Regions from separate parts of the Bacillus sp. JZ105 genome, predicted to be linked through region 1. Evidence: riboswitches for the same ligand, from Rfam matches in the RefSeq annotation. Region 1 holds a riboswitch; each other region holds the start of a gene.
The links. Region 1 has a riboswitch for S-adenosylmethionine ahead of metK (methionine adenosyltransferase). Riboswitches for the same ligand answer to the same signal wherever they lie in the genome.

Region 1 (4,191 bases):
GTGCCAGAGGCATATGAGAACAGAACCCCTTTAAATGATGTGGACAAAATTGAAGCACCTGTCCTTATCATTCACGGAGAAGAAGATCAAAATGTATCGATTGAGCATGCGTATTTGTTAGAAGATGCGCTGCGCCAGCACGGAAAGTCCGTAGAGACATGGTATTTCCACGGATACAACCACTATTTTCCGCCGCAGCATAATCGAGAAATTGTGAGAAGGCTGACCACATGGATGCACAGCCGAAAAAGCGGAAATGTGGTAAAATAAGCAGTATAACGAAATATAGAAAGTAGGGGGATTTTCATTATGGGAATGCCTGTTGAATTTAATACAATGATTGTCACAAAGGGAAAAGAGACAAGAATTGAAGAAAATGTATTTGAACTCATGAAGGATGGATACCGCATTTATCCGTTAAATATTCCACTTGAGGTGCGCAAAACGAAAGACGGAGAAAAAACAGGGACAGCACATGTTGAAAAGCTGGAGCTGACAGACAATGTCACGAAGGTGACGTACCGTCTTGTGTCATTGCATTCAACAAACTAAAAAAGCTGAGGGATTGAATTCTCCTCAGCTTTTTTCATTTGGTTATACGAGTGGTCCGCCTTTGGCTTCAATGTCACTTGCCGCGTGGCTGAATTTTTGGAAGTTCTTTTTAAATTCATTGGCAAGGAAGTGTGCTTTTTCTTGATAAGCTTCTTGGTCATCCCATGTTTTAGCAGGCTGAAGCACTTCATCTGGTACACCAGGAATATGAAGCGGGATGTGTAATCCAAAGATGTCATCAGTGATCATCTCGGCATTGTCAAGGTCACCTTCGATTGCTGCCTGTACCATTGCTCTTGTATGAGCGAGATTCATTCGTCTGCCTGTACCGTAGCCTCCGCCAGTCCAGCCTGTATTCACAAGGAATACTTTTGCACCGTGCTCATCAATCTTTTTGCCAAGCATTTCAGCATAGACGTGAGCTGGAAGCGGAAGGAATGGTGAACCGAAGCAAGTAGAGAATGTCGTTTCTGGTGATGTGACACCGCGCTCAGTTCCAGCTAATTTACTTGTGTACCCGCTCAAGAAATGGTACATTGCCTGCTCTTTTGTTAAACGGCTGATTGGAGGTAAGACGCCAAACGCATCAGCTGTTAAGAAGACAATAGCAGATGGATGTCCTGCGATACTTGGTTTCACGATGTTATCAATCATTTCGATTGGGTAAGCAGCGCGTGTATTTTCAGTAAAGAATGTATCATCATAATCCGCTTCACGTGTTTCTTCATCAAGCACAACGTTCTCAAGAACTGATCCGAAGCTGATCGCTTTGTAGATCTGCGGTTCTTTTTCTTCACTCAAGTTCACACATTTCGCATAGCATCCGCCCTCGATATTGAAGACCCCTGTGCCAGACCAGCCGTGTTCATCGTCTCCGATCAGCTTGCGGCTTGCGCTTGCAGAAAGCGTCGTTTTACCCGTACCTGAAAGTCCGAAGAATAGGGCCACATCGCCTTCTTGACCTACGTTTGCTGAGCAGTGCATGGATAAAATGTCTTGCTCAGGAAGCAGGTAGTTCATCACAGAGAAAATGGACTTTTTCATTTCTCCTGCATATTCTGTTCCACCGATAAGAATCGTGCGTTTTTCAAAAGAAACGATGATAAACGTTTCAGAGTTTGTGCCATCTGTTGCAGGATCTGCTTTAAAGTGCGGTGCAGATAAGATGGTGAAAGGTTTTTCGTTTGAAGAAGGTGTTGACCCGTCAGGTCTGATAAATAGCTGCTTGGCAAAAAGATTGTGCCATGCGAATTCGTTTACAACTGTAATCGGCATACGGTATCTTTCATCAGCGCCTGCAAAACCTTCAAAGACGAATAGTTCATCACGTTCTTTTAAGTATGACACAACCTTTGTATATAAACGGTCAAATGCTTCTTTGGAGATCGGCTGGTTTACTTGACCCCAATCGATTTTATGTTCAGAGCTTTCTTCTTTGACGATAAATTTATCTTTAGGCGAACGTCCTGTATAGGCTCCCGTTGTAGCGCGGACAGCTCCAGTTGATGTTAAAACGCCTTCATTACGTGCCAAAATCTTTTCAACAAGTTTCGGAACAGATAAATTTTGGTGCGTATTTTCTAATGAGAGCAATGACTGCAAATCTTCTTTTAAATCCACTGAGTTCATAAAAAAACCCTTCCTTTACCGTTGAATTTGTTTGTTTCGATTAGTATAACACATTAATAATAATAGTCTATACTATTTAAAAATTTTTGTGTGTGTTTTTTCATTTCTGCTATGAAAATATGCTTTTTGGTGATGCTAATGGTGAGGAGAAAAAAGAGGGAGATAATTCTTATGAAGCATTGACATGACGCAAGGGTTTAAGATAAGATATCTTATTGAACGGATACTCTTATCCCGAGTTGGTGGAGGGACAGGCCCGATGAAGCCCAGCAACCGGTTTCTTATGAAAAAGGCATGAAAATGCTGAGAAACCAAGGTGCTAACCTGATGCAAGGTACAAGAACACCTTGAGCGATAAGAGTGAAAGGCATGCGATCTCAGACCCTTTCCTCGCAATGAAGGAAATGGTTTTTTTATTTTTGGGATATCATATGAACAAATTGCCAATAACATCTCTAATATAAACGTTTTCAAATATAAGAGGGAACGAGTTCCGTATCATATTGGAGGCCTCATCTTGGGATGATGTGGTCTTGTACAGGAGGAAATAGCCATTATGAGTCAAAATCGTCGTTTATTTACTTCAGAATCAGTGACAGAAGGACATCCGGATAAAATCTGTGATCAAATTTCAGACAGCATTTTGGATGAAATTTTAAAGAAAGATCCAAATGCACGTGTTGCCTGTGAAACTTCTGTTACAACCGGTCTCGTATTAGTAAGCGGTGAAATTACAACGTCTACTTATGTCGATATTCCAAAGACGGTGCGTGACACAATTAAGGAAATTGGCTACACACGTGCGAAATATGGTTTTGATGCGGAAACATGTGCGGTACTTACATCAATTGATGAACAGTCTGCTGATATTGCGCAAGGTGTAGACAAAGCGCTTGAAGCACGTGAAGGAACAATGACTGAAGAAGAAATTGATGCGATTGGTGCAGGTGACCAAGGATTGATGTTTGGTTTTGCTAACAACGAAACCGAAGAGCTCATGCCGCTGCCAATTTCACTAGCGCATAAATTATCTCGCCGTTTAACAGAAGTACGCAAGAATGAAACACTTGCATACCTTCGTCCAGACGGAAAAACACAAGTCACAGTTGAATATGATGAGCAAAACAAACCAGTTCGTATTGACACAGTGGTTATTTCTACGCAGCATGCACCAGAAGTGACGCTTGAACAAATTCAAAGTGACTTAAAAGAGCATGTCATCAGTCCTGTCGTTCCAAGTGAACTGATTGATGAACAGACAAAATACTTTATTAACCCAACTGGCCGTTTCGTGATCGGTGGACCTCAAGGGGATGCTGGTTTAACTGGACGTAAAATCATCGTTGATACGTATGGCGGATACGCTCGTCATGGCGGCGGTGCTTTCTCAGGTAAGGATGCAACGAAGGTTGACCGTTCTGCGGCATACGCTGCACGTTACGTAGCGAAAAACATCGTAGCTGCCGGCCTTGCAGATTCTTGTGAAGTACAGCTTGCTTATGCAATTGGGGTTGCACAGCCTGTATCGATTTCAATTGATACATTCGGAACAGGAAAAGCTTCTGAAGAAAAATTAATTGAAGTGGTTCGTGCAAACTTTGATCTTCGTCCAGCTGGCATTATTAAAATGCTTGACCTGCGCCGTCCGATCTACAAACAAACAGCTGCATACGGGCATTTCGGCCGTCACGACTTAGATCTTCCGTGGGAAAAAACGGATAAAGCCGATACACTTCGCAAAGAAGCATTGGGACAATAACAACATAAAAAACCGCTTATTTTAAGCGGTTTTCCTTTTGATTAAAAAAAAATCTGCAAAAAGCGAAAAAATGTGAAACAAAATCGGACAAAATACTGTCTAATTATAGGTCTACTTTTAAGAAATAACATAACGTGGAGGCAATAATATGTGTGGGTTTGTTGGTGTATTTAATCACCGTCCATTGTCCGAAACTACTGAACAGGAAGAGCTAATTAAACAAATGAATCGTCTCATCGTTCATCGTGGTC
Region 2 (4,191 bases), 1.7 Mb from region 1:
CTATTTTACTCCCCTTGCCTGCATCACTAAATGTACCGGCATAGGTAGATAAGATCTTGATTTTTGGATTGACTGATTTGGCGCCTTTTTGAAATCCTTTTTCAAAACGATGGATGACATCTGCGTCAACACCGCCAACAAATCCAATGACATCGCTTTTCGTTGTCATTGCAGCAAGTGCCCCCGCTAAATAGCTGCCTTGCTCTTCTTTAAACGTCACAGAGGTCACATTTTTCAGCTCAGATACGGCATCGATAAGAAGAAACTGCTTCTTAGGATATTTCTTTGCGACTTTTTCTAGGTCTTCTTGCATACTGAAACCTACACCAATGATGAGATCATTTCCATCTCTCACCAGTTCTGTCAGTCCTTTTTCATATGTATCAGTTTCTGCAATTTCTCTATAATCAAATTCAATGCCAAGCTCATCACGTGCTTTTTCTAATCCTTTAAATGATGAATCGTTAAATGATTGATCACCAAGACCATCATCTGTAAGCATAACGCCAATATGCTTCGCAGTTGATTTTGGCGCCCCCTCCTGTTGATTACCGCATGCGGCGAGCACCATAAGCATGGCTGCCATCAGAAGTAATGAAATCTTCACTTTCATCCAAAAACACACTCCTTTTATCATCCTTACTCCTTTTTTATCGGATTTGAGGGTCGTTGTTTCAATGATATAGTGAAGGTTTTTCGTGACTTTTTTCATAGAAAAAATCCATTATTTAAGACAAAAATAAAAAAGTGAGCAAATGCTCACTTTTTCTCGTATGTCCAGCCTTCTTTTTGGTAAACTAGATCATTTTTCATGAGATGACCTAGTGCTCGTTTAAAGGCTGCCTTGCTCATTTGAAATCTTTCGCGGATGTCCTCTGGATCACTTTTATCCCAATAAGGCATGGCGCCGTTTCTTGTTCTCATATAGGTTAAAATTTCTTCTGCATCGACAGATAATGCATCCTGTTTTCTAGGAAGCAGAGAAACGTTCACGGTTCCATCCTCTTTCACTGCAATGACGCGTCCTGTAACGGTCGATCCTAATCGCGGCTCTTCCTTTCGTTCCGTGCGATGGATAAACCCTCGCACGCCTGTATCAGTCAGCATAAAGGAACCTGTCGCAATTAAACGATAGATTGTTCCAGAGATTTCTTTGTTCATTAAGGTTTCTGGTGCCTCAGTGAACAATTCACTGATCACGTCTTCTGTAGCTGGTTTTGCGAACATTCTGCCGTAGCTTGTGACTTTCAGCATACAGTAGAGTTTGTCTCCTTTTTTCGGCCATGCTTCCTCAAAAGGCGGGAGGTGTTCTGTCGCCACAAGTGCATCCTTTGACAGCCCAACATCAACAAATGCGCCCATGTCTTCTACCACGTCCACGACTTCTACCCAGCCGTATGTATGTGCGTTAATTGTAGGGATTTTCATCGTGGCAGCGAGTCTTTCTTCATGATCTACATATAAGTAGACCTCTACTTCATCTCGGTCTCCAATATCTTCTGTCATTTCACTGCGGTGTAAGAGGACCGAATCTTCACCGTCTGTCAAAAAGTAGCCGTATTCCATTTCATTCTCTATTTGCAAGGTCAGTTGCTCACCTGGTCTCATGTTCTCTTCCTTCCTATCTGCCCATAAAAGAGCGTTCGTTCATCTTTTGATTCACTCTATTCTACTATACTTCTTCCCGCATGAACATCTCTAGTTCTGTTAGCTAAAGTGGACAAACTGGACACGATTTATACGGCTGTCGGCTGTACTCTTTGATAAAGTTTTCTTCTTCTGCTATTTGCATGATAAAATAGACGCAATATCTAAACTTGGAGGTCATGTGTGATGGCAAAAGAAAGCTCATTTGACATTGTATCGAAGGTTGAACTGCCTGAAGTGCAAAACGCTGTTCAGGCAGCATTGAAAGAAATTAAAAACCGTTATGATTTTAAAGGAAGTAAAAGTGATATTTCTCTCGAAAAAGAAGAGCTTGTTCTCATTTCTGATGATGACTTCAAACTTGAGCAGCTAAAAGATGTGCTTGTGACAAAGCTGATCAAACGAAATGTTCCAACTAAAAACATCGATTACGGAAAAACCGAGCATGCCCTAGGCGGTACAGTACGCCAGCGTGCGAAGCTGATCAGCGGGATTGATCAAGACAACGCCAAAAAGATCAACGCGCTCATCAAGCAGTCTGGTATCAAAGTGAAATCACAATTTCAGGATGACCAAGTGCGTGTGACAGGGAAAAATAAAGATGATTTACAAGAAGTGATTTCTCTTATGCGCAAGGCTGATTTGCCGATTGATGTCCAATTTATAAATTTTCGATAAATTTCAAATTTTCCATTGATTATTTCTGCATTTTTCGTTACAGTTGATGGAAGTTCAATTCATTGACATGTTCATATCGCTTTCTTATCAAGAGAGGCAGAGGGACTGGCCCTGTGAAGCCTCAGCAACCGGTGTAGTAGAAATTTATTTTCTATGACCAAGGTGCTAAATCCAGCAAGCAACTGCTTGGAAGATAAGGAGAAGAATTACGATACAGCCAAAAAGTCTTCTTCTTATCAGAAGGCTTTTTTTGTTACATAGAAATAAGGAGGAATACAATGGGCCTATTACAAGACTTACAAAACCGCGTACTGATAGCTGACGGAGCGATGGGAACACTTTTATACTCTTACGGCATTGACCGCTGCTTTGAAGAATTAAATTTATCGAAAGAGGATGAAGTGAAACGCGTTCACGAGGCATATGTGCAGGCTGGCGCTGACATCATCCAAACGAACACATACGGCGCGAATTATATTAAACTATCCCGCTACGGCTTAGAGGAAGAAACAAAACGCATCAATACAAAAGCGGTACAAATTGCAAAAGCAGCCGCAGGCTCTGCTTATGTACTCGGAACAATTGGCGGCATTCGGACGTTTAACAAAAATGCCTACTCTATAGAAGAAATCAAAAGAAGCTTTAGAGAGCAGCTGTACATCCTATTAAATGAAGAACCTGACGGATTGCTGCTTGAAACGTATTATGACATAGAAGAAGCAAAGGCTGTTCTCCAAATTGCCCGCAAAGAAACGACTCTTCCGATTGTCATGAACGTCTCTATGCATGAACAAGGCGTTTTGCAGGATGGTACGCCGCTGAAGGATGGTTTATCTGAGTTATCATCTCTTGGCGCAGATGTCGTCGGCATCAACTGCCGGCTGGGCCCTTATCACATGATTCAGGCACTAGAAGGCGTTCCACTTTTGGAAAATTCGCATTTATCTGTCTATCCTAACAGCAGTCTCCCCTCTCTTGAAGCAGGCAGACTCGTCTATGATACCGATAACGATTATTTCCGAAAAAGTGCACTTGAATTTAGAAATCAGGGCGCACGTATTATCGGAGGCTGCTGCGGAACAACACCTCAGCATATTAGCGCAATGGCTGAAGCGGTCAAAGATTTAGCACCGATCACTGAAAAAGAAGTGAAGGTGTTAAAAGAAGAAATCATTTCCATCCAAGATCAGCGCACTGAGCCAGGTCTTGATGAGCTGGCTGTGAAAAAACGTTCGATTATCGTAGAGCTTGATCCGCCCAAGAAGCTGAACTTCGAAAAATTTCTCGTTGCTGCAAATGAATTAAAAGATGCTGGCATTGATGCATTGACGTTAGCCGATAATTCTCTTGCGACTCCGCGCATTAGCAATGTCGCTTGCGGCGCATTATTAAAGCAGCAGCTCGATATGCGTTCTCTTGTTCATATCACATGCCGCGACCGTAATTTGATTGGACTTCAATCTCATTTAATGGGGCTCGACACCCTTGGATTAACCGATATTTTAGCGATCACAGGCGATCCATCTAAAATTGGAGACTTCCCAGGTGCAACATCTGTGTATGATTTAACCTCCTTTGATTTGATTCGACTCATCAAACAATTTAACGAAGGCCTTTCTTTCTCAGGAAAGCCCCTTGGCAAAAAGACCAATTTTTCAGTGGCTGGCGCGTTTAACCCAAATGTGCGCCATATTGATAAAGCAGTCAAACGTCTTGAGAAAAAAATCGAATACGGTGCTGATTATTTTATTTCACAGCCTGTTTATTCTGAGGAACAGCTTGTGAAAATTCATGAGGAAAGCCGCCACTTGGATAAACCGATTTATATCGGCATTATGCCGTTAACAAGCAGCCGAAATGCCGAGT
Region 3 (4,191 bases), 1.2 Mb from region 1:
GCACTAGCGCATGAAAAATGGCTTCCTTTGGTCCAGCATAACGCATTGCAGCAGGAAAAACACCTAAAAAGACGCGGTCTTTTGGATAATAACCGTCCAATAACACTTGATAGCTTTTCATTCTTACATCTGCTGGGATGTCGTCAGATTTTGTTTCACCGACAAGAGGATTTAAAAATAAACCATCGACTGTTTCCAGTGCTGTTTTTTGAATATATTCATGAGCACGATGAACCGGGTTTCTCGTTTGGAAACCAACAATGGTTTTCCAGCCGTTTTCTTGAAAATGACGTCTTGTTTCTTCTGGCTCATACGTAAATTGAGGGAATGGTTTTTCACTGCGTTTCGTCAGTGTAATTTTTCCGCCAATGTAAGTATCGCCGCGTTCAAATAATTTTTTCACGCCTGGATGATTGCGGTCATCTGTTTTATAGACATTCACCGCTTCTTTTTCCTTATCTGGTGTGTATTGATCCTCTACTTCAATGACCCCATATACAGTTCCATTGTAGGATAAGCGCACGATATCGCCTTGATGGATTTCCGCCGCCTTTTCTTTTGTCACTGGCAGTGTAATAGGAAGAGACCAAACGACACCACTTGCTAGCCGCATATTGCTTACAACTGCTTCATAATCCGCTTTTGTTAAAAACCCTTCAATTGGACTATATCCGCCAATTGCAATGAGTTCAAGGTCTGCAAAGGAAATCGCATCTAGTTCAATTTCCTTCGCAGCCGTGCTGAGATCATATTCTTCATTTACTCGATTAATTAATACGCCACCATGTGGTGTTAAACTCATTTGTTCATCTTCCTCTCAATGTTCATATTTATTAGATGTTAATAGTCGGATTTATGGTTAAATCCCGCCGCCCTGTTCATGAATAGAGCTGCTTTCATTTTTGACTGCTTTCATCAGACTCAGCGCACCAAGTGAGGCAAGCAGTACACTCATCATGATAAAGATAGAGTAATAGTCTCCTTTTAAGAAAAGGCTCACAAGCAAATACGATAGGCTGAGTGATAAGAAAGGTGAGACCACCCATACTTTCAGCATTTTTTTCACCACATGTTTGTGAAAAATGTTAGGCCCGCCTTTTGCCATTCCAAGCCCGATAATAGACGAGGAGGTGATTTGCGTAAGTGGAACGGGCAGCCCAAAAATAGAGCTGACGATGACAAGCCCGGCACCGGTACTCGAAAGTAAAATCCCTTCGCCTGTTTGATAGCGGGTAATTTTCTTTCCGTTTGTTTCCAGTACTCTTCTACCTAGCAAGAGGGCCCCTGCTGCGACAAAGATTCCGCCGTAAAGTGTTCCCTGCCCAACTGACAAAACGCCTGAAGCGACGAGCGGGCCGACGGCATTTGCCACATTGTTCATACCGGCTGAAAATGCCTCTAAAAATCCGCTGAGGATTAATACGACAGATAAAATAGCTGTGCCTTTTTTAGACAGCTTCCGTTTAGGGAACATTCTGATGATTTTGACGACAGCAAAGGTAAAAAGAAAGGCGAAAAGCGGGATGATAACCCAAAATGCCACAATCACTAAAATGGATTTCACAAACAAAACTTTATATGCGACTGCCACACCAACTACAGCCCCTACTGTGACCTCACTTGTTGATAAAGGAATCGCCATCAGATTTGCTATGAAAAGTGATAGTGCAGCAGAACCAATGATAATACAAACGATTTCAAGTGTAATGACTGATTCTGGCATAATACCAGAGCTGATCGTTTTGACGACCTCACCGCCGCCAATCACTGAACCTGCTAAAATCCCAACTGCACAAAAACTGAGTGCATAAATGGGCTTTTGAATGGCACCTGATCCATACGCAATGCCCATAGAAGCAGCTGCTCCGCTTGCGCCTATGTTTAAAGCAAAGAATAGACTAAATAAAATTGCGGCGATTTCCATACATTATGCTCCCTTACTCATGTAATCCGCACTCTGTCTTTGCTGTGCCTGACCATCTGCCAGAACGCAGATCATCTGCAGTAAATGCTGGCTGTGTACACGGTGCACAGCCGATACTTGGATATCCTTGGTCATGCAGCGGATTATAAGTAAGTTCCTCTCTAGATGCATATCTCCATATGTCCTTCCACGTCCAATGGATGAGGGGACATACTTTCACTGATTTGAATTTTTCATCCTTATTTAAGAAATTCGTCCCTGCTCGTTTTGGTGACTGCTCTCTTCTTAAACCAGAAAGCCATGCTGGATAACCAGACAGGGCTTCTTGCAAAGGAATGACCTTACGCATATGACAGCAGCTTTGAGGATCAGTTTTCCATAATTGATCACCGTGCTGCTCATTTTGCTGTTCAACCGTCAGCTCAGGCGTTTTCAGTACAATATCTAAACCCGGATATCTTTCCTTTACCGCATCAATTGTGTCGTAAGTTTCTTTAAAATGCAGACCTGTATCTAAAAAGACAATTCTCGCATCTTTTTTTACTTTTGCAATCAGATCAATCAGAACAATGCCCTCAATCCCAAAGCTGCACGCATATACGAGCTGGTCACCATAATGACCGTACGCCCATTTCAGTACAGACAGGGCTCCTTTATACAAATCATCCTCTTGAAATGTAATGGACGGCTCTTGCCAATTTTCATAAGTTAACATGATTTCTCCCCTTCCGGAGTACCGCTCATATTGCTATTTTCCGCACTACTTTAATCTAATTTTTTCGTTTTTTTCCACTTGAATCACTTGACCGTCCTGAACAATTAACGTAATTGAACCGAATTTCATATCCCCAATCAGTTCTTGCATATGCTTTACTAAGTCCTCATCCTGATTTTGTTTCACTTCCATCTCCTCTTCCTCCTCACCGTTAAAATAAAAAAACTTTCTTTCAGTCCGAAAGAAAGATGAGGAAGCTCGCAATTTCCTTATCTTTCAAAATAGAATCATTTTGCAGGAAGTAGCACCTTGCGAATCGCAGGTTGCCGGGTTTCATCGGGCCAGTCCCTCCACCTCTCTGGATAAGAGTTTCAATTTGTCTTAAATATTAACACAATTCAAACAAAAGTCAACCCGACTTTATTGATAGGATTAGTTTTTATTAAAATTTGAGTCTATTTTACTATTTTTACCCAAATAAAAAAGCCGTGCGGGCAGGCACAGCTTTAAAATTGTTAACGATGGACTTTGACTTTTCAGACCGTTTCTTCCATCCAAGATTCAGAGGAAGGGTCTTGTCTCCAGCGTTTTAGTTTGTTCATCGCAGACGGCTCAATCGCTTTCAGTTCAAGTGCCACGTCTGTCAATGTGTCATAGTCTGTCAGGGTGACATATGGAATATTTTTTTCTTGAAAAGCGGCCGCTGCTTTTGGCAGTCCGTATGTGAAGATTGCGGCAACTCCTAGTACCTCGCAGCCCTCAGCTTGAAGAGCAGCAACCACTTCCAGCACACTGCCTCCTGTGGAGATAAGGTCTTCGACGACGACAACCTTTTGGCCTTTCGATACGGCCCCTTCAATTTGATTTCCTTTGCCGTGTGCTTTCGGCTTACTTCTGACATAACACATCGGGATGTTCAAGCGGTCTGCTGCTAATGCCGCATGCGGAATGCCTGCTGTTGCAGTACCCGCGACAACCTCTGCTCCCTTGAAATGAGTGAGAATCAAATCTTTTAGACCTTCCGCAATGTCGTGTCTGACTTCTGGATATGATAATGTGAGGCGGTTATCACAATAGATCGGTGATTTTATACCGCTCGCCCATGTAAACGGTTCGTCTGGTTTTAATGAGACCGCTTTGATTTGTAATAGATGTTTCGCGATTTTTGATTTCATCTGGCAGTCACTCCCACTCTTTCAAAATTTGATGATAGGCTTCTAATGGTTTATCAGCTTTTGTGATTGATCTTCCGACAACAATTTGTGAAACACCTTGCTCTTTTGCATAGGCAGGTGTCGCCACACGCTTTTGGTCATCGGTTTGATCATTCGGTAAGCGAATCCCTGGCGTTACAGTGAGAAAAGAGGGTGAGATATGTTCATGAAGTGCTTTAGATTCATGAACAGAGCAAACAACACCGTCCAGTCCACTTTCATATGCTAATTGTCCGTACCGGATCACAGCCTCTTGCAGCGGACGGTCAATGAGTAACTCGCTTCTCATCATGTCTTCTGACGTACTAGTCAGCTGGGTCACTGCAATAATGCCCGGA
Region 4 (4,191 bases), 790 kb from region 1:
TGAGCAAGACCGTAAAACATTGTTCTTCTCAGATGTACAGGCAAGAGGTTATTACCCAAGTTACATGAAACGTTATTTCCTTGAAAATGACATCAACATCGAGTTCCAAGAAGGGGACGAAGACATTTTAAGAAACCATACAGTGGACTATATTGGTTTCAGTTATTATATGAGTTTTGTAACGAGTACAGATCCAAAGATCCTTGAACAAGTGACTGGCGGTAACCTATTTGAAGGTGTGAAAAACCCTTATCTAGAAGCAAGTGATTGGGGCTGGCAAATTGATCCGAAAGGACTTCGTACAACACTGAATCAGCTGTATGACCGCTACCAAAAGCCATTGTTTATCGTAGAAAATGGATTGGGTGCTGTCGATCAAGTAGAAGAAGACGGATCCATTCAAGACGATTACCGAATTGATTACCTCAGAAGCCATTTGCTAGAGGCGAGAGAAGCGATCGCAGATGGAGTTGACCTGATCGGTTATACAAGCTGGGGCCCAATTGACCTTGTCAGCGCATCAACGGCTGAAATGAAAAAACGCTACGGCTTCATTTATGTTGACCGTGATAATGAAGGAAACGGTACATTAGATAGAAAGAAAAAGAAAAGCTTCGACTGGTATAAACAAGTGATTGCGACAAATGGGGAACATTTGGATGCATAAAAGAAAAAGACAAACCGCTCATACTGTGGTTTGTCTTTTTTTGTCTTTGAGGGACTACGAAGTCCACACTTGATCAGCAATCTCAATCACATGACGCAGCTTTTCCCATTGTTGCTCTTCTGTTAACAGGTTGCCTTCCTCTGTTGAGGCGAATCCGCATTGTGGGCTCAAACAGATTTGGTTAATGTCTACATATTGAGCAGCTTCCTCAATACGTTTTTTAATCTGTTCAACTGGCTCAAGCTCTCCGTATTTTGAAGTGACAAGGCCTAGTACGATTTGAAGGTTTGGGTTCTTCACATATCGAAGGGGCTCAAATCCGCCAGAACGATCGTCGTCAAACTCTAAAAAGAGACCATCAAGATCTAAGCCGGCAAAAATTGTTTCTGCTGCTGATTCGTAACCACCTTCAGCTGCCCAAGTTGATTTAAAGTTACCGCGGCAAATGTGCATCGTAATCACCAAGTCCTCTGGGCGGTCGGCAACAGCTTGATTGATTGTCTTCGCAAACGATTCACGAAGTTCATCTTCTTTTCGGCCAAAGGCTTTGATTTGTTCATGGCCTTTTTCAGAAAAGAACACTGCCCATGCCGTATCATCCAGTTGCAAGTAGCGGCAGCCTGCATCATAAAAAGCACGGATTGCTTTCTTATATGCCTGTGCCACATCATGGTGGAATTCCTCTAAGCTGTCATACACTCCTTCTTCAAGCTTTCCACGGAAAAAGAGCATATTCGGACTTGGAATCGTCATTTTAGCCGTATGATCACCAGCGATGCTGTGAAGGAAACGATAATCCTCCAGCATTGGATGATCTGTAAAATCGATCTTGCCTGTTACCTTGATACCTCTAGCTTTTGTCGTTGTGTTATGGAATTGAATGCCTTGATCTGCTTCAAATCCTTCAACTCCATCGAGTCCTTCAAGAAAGTCAAAATGCCACCATGCACGTCGGAACTCACCATCTGTGACAACCTCTAACCCAATTTCTTTTTGCTTCTCTACAATACGTGTAATTTCTTCGTTTTCAATTTGTCGGAGCTGCTCTGCTGTCAGCGTACCGTCTGCTTTTTGCTTGCGTGCTTCCTTGATGCGCTCTGAACGAAGTAAACTTCCTACTTGATCTGCGCGGAATGGCGGTTTTGTTGTTTTCTTTCCAATGGTTTGTACTTGTGTCATGCTGAATCCCTTCTTTCTTCAGGTTAAAAAATCAAATAAAAAAGCTCTTCCTTAGATAAGGAAGAGCATCATATACTGTGAGAACTCTGCCTTATCTTCAAACAAGCATCTGCTTGCTTAAGGAATTAGCACCATTCTGTTCCTAGGAACAGCGGTTGCCGGGTTTCACAGGGCCAGTCCCTCCACCACTCTTAATAAGGTTACCTTTTGATTCAATTTTCTTAATAAACACAATTATTCAACGTTTTCAGGGAAAAGTCAATGGTTTTTACAATTTAATTTCCTACATGAACAAATCAGCAACAAGAACACCAGCTAGTCCGACAAGTGAAAGCACAGTGACCATCAATGTCCACGTTTTAAAGGTTTGAGCCATTGATAGGTTAAAGTATTCTTTATAAATCCAGAAACCTGCATCATTCACATGAGAGAACGTAATACTGCCGGCACCTGTTGCGATCACCATTAATTCAGGGCTGACACCCGTCAGGCCAATCAGTGGTGCAGAAATACCAGCCGCCGTGAGACCGGCGACAGTGGCTGATCCTAAAGAGACACGAAGGACAGCAGCAATGAGCCAAGTCAGAAGCAGGGGAGAAAGTGTGCTTCCTTGCATGATCCCTGCAATGTATTGATCGACGCCGCTATCAATGAGCACTTGTTTAAAGGCACCGCCGCCTGCAATAATTAATAGAATCATAGCAATAGAGCCGATAGAATCCGTGATGGACTTCATCACATCCTGCATGCTCTTTCCTCTTCCAAGCCCAAACGTGTAGATGGCAAGCAGCACTGAGATTAATAGTGCAATCGCCGGTTCGCCTAAAAACTCAGCAGTTGGCAGCAATGGGGAGGATGGGAAGAAAATTTCTAGAAATGCTCTGAATGTCATAAGTAATACAGGCAAAACAGCGGTGAAAATGCTAATGCCGAAGCTAGGCATTTCTTCTTCTGTGAATTCCTTTGGATTAAATAAGTTCTTTGGGATATGTGCGTGCAACTGCTCTTTTTTAAATAGTCTCGTAAAAAGAAGTCCGCCTACTAAAACAGCAGGAATCGCTAAAATAATCCCAACCAATAAGGTTTGTCCCATGTTTGCCTGAAAGACATTCGCAATGGCAGTCGGTCCTGGGTGAGGAGGGAGGAAGCCATGTGTGGTGATGAGTGCAGCGACGAGCGGCATACCCACATACAGCACAGGAAGTCTTGCAGCCTGAGCGATCGTAAAGACCAATGGAATTAAGATAATGAATCCGGTTTCATAAAATAGAGCAATTCCAATCACAAACCCAGTCAGCATCGTCGCCCATTGGATTTTTCCGATGCCAAATCGGTCAATAAGTGTCATCGCGATCCGCTGAGCTCCGCCAGAATCAGCCATCAATTTCCCAAGCATCGCTCCAAAACCGAGAACGAGTGCCAGATGTCCGAGCGTACTGCCAAGTCCTTTTTCGACGGAAGCGATCGCTTCTAGTGGTGTCATCCCTTCTAACACAGCAACAATTAAAGAGACAATAATCAAAGAAATGAAAGCGTTTAACTTAAAGACAACCATAAGTAACAGCAATAACAAAACGCCAAGTCCAATAAACACTAATGACATGATCTTTCCTCCTTTGTGGTGCATAAGGGGGTGCAACACCCCCTATGCCTTATCCTTCAAGTATGTCTACAGCTTCTTTTAACGTATCCTTTGCCCCAACATTTCCCGGGAAAATCACATAAGACATGAAAGGGAATTTACTTTCTTCTCCCGTTTGCCAAACAGGGATACCTGGTTTGATTTGACCTGCCACGGTCGCACGTTTCACGCTAAGGCCTCTTGTCCCAATATCGCTGGAGGTAATCCCACCTTTGGCAATAAGATACTTAGGACGAATGGTGAGACGCTGGACAATACTTGTCACAGCATCACTAATCTGTACAGAGAGCTTTAATTCTTCCTCTTGGCGATCATCTCCAAGATCAAGCCGTTCTCTTCTTGTATAAACAGCCACAGATTGACCAGCTGCCAACAGTGCTTCAGTTTGTTGAATGACGCGGTTAATTTCTTCGCGAAAGGCATCAGGCTTTAACACGAGGTGGGTATTAAATTCAATAAAAGCCATCTTTTTATTTTGCTCAAGCGCTTGTAATTGTTCTGTTGTTTTTTTCACATGAGAACCGATCATAATAAGACCACCATGCGGGCTTTCTTCTTGTATCAAGTCATCTCTTGTTAATAAGGCTTGATCCCCTATACCACCAAGTACTTTTGCGAGCGCCGCCGCACTTCTGAACATCAGCTGCTGTCCTGCTTGAATGGCTTCAATGAGAGCGGTGACAAAGACTTTGACATCATCATA

Region 2: another riboswitch for S-adenosylmethionine. It lies ahead of M1D81_RS05460 (bifunctional homocysteine S-methyltransferase/methylenetetrahydrofolate reductase); the one in region 1 lies ahead of metK (methionine adenosyltransferase).
Region 3: another riboswitch for S-adenosylmethionine. It lies ahead of M1D81_RS07815 (DUF2292 domain-containing protein); the one in region 1 lies ahead of metK (methionine adenosyltransferase).
Region 4: another riboswitch for S-adenosylmethionine. It lies ahead of M1D81_RS18455 (5-methyltetrahydropteroyltriglutamate--homocysteine S-methyltransferase); the one in region 1 lies ahead of metK (methionine adenosyltransferase).

What each region holds. Positions count from the first base shown of each region.
Region 1 covers NZ_CP096387.1:2,784,239-2,788,429, reverse strand. Annotated here, with positions in the region: gene M1D81_RS14280 (alpha/beta hydrolase family protein) at 1-270, shown strand, start outside; gene M1D81_RS14275 (DUF2584 domain-containing protein) at 310-552, shown strand; gene pckA (phosphoenolpyruvate carboxykinase (ATP)) at 595-2,181, opposite strand; SAM riboswitch class I at 2,408-2,542, shown strand; gene metK (methionine adenosyltransferase) at 2,738-3,940, shown strand; gene asnB (asparagine synthase (glutamine-hydrolyzing)) at 4,089-4,191, shown strand, end outside.
Region 2 covers NZ_CP096387.1:1,100,592-1,104,782, reverse strand. Annotated here, with positions in the region: gene M1D81_RS05475 (BMP family lipoprotein) at 1-613, opposite strand, end outside; gene M1D81_RS05470 (CvfB family protein) at 760-1,608, opposite strand; gene M1D81_RS05465 (YajQ family cyclic di-GMP-binding protein) at 1,834-2,325, shown strand; SAM riboswitch class I at 2,407-2,525, shown strand; gene M1D81_RS05460 (bifunctional homocysteine S-methyltransferase/methylenetetrahydrofolate reductase) at 2,604-4,191, shown strand, end outside.
Region 3 covers NZ_CP096387.1:1,537,055-1,541,245, reverse strand. Annotated here, with positions in the region: gene sat (sulfate adenylyltransferase) at 1-802, opposite strand, end outside; gene M1D81_RS07825 (inorganic phosphate transporter) at 860-1,924, opposite strand; gene M1D81_RS07820 (phosphoadenylyl-sulfate reductase) at 1,938-2,639, opposite strand; gene M1D81_RS07815 (DUF2292 domain-containing protein) at 2,685-2,789, opposite strand; SAM riboswitch class I at 2,906-3,008, opposite strand; gene pyrE (orotate phosphoribosyltransferase) at 3,176-3,814, opposite strand; gene pyrF (orotidine-5'-phosphate decarboxylase) at 3,822-4,191, opposite strand, start outside.
Region 4 covers NZ_CP096387.1:3,576,060-3,580,250, reverse strand. Annotated here, with positions in the region: gene M1D81_RS18460 (glycoside hydrolase family 1 protein) at 1-667, shown strand, start outside; gene M1D81_RS18455 (5-methyltetrahydropteroyltriglutamate--homocysteine S-methyltransferase) at 722-1,846, opposite strand; SAM riboswitch class I at 1,935-2,047, opposite strand; gene M1D81_RS18450 (gluconate:H+ symporter) at 2,130-3,449, opposite strand; gene M1D81_RS18445 (four-carbon acid sugar kinase family protein) at 3,499-4,191, opposite strand, start outside.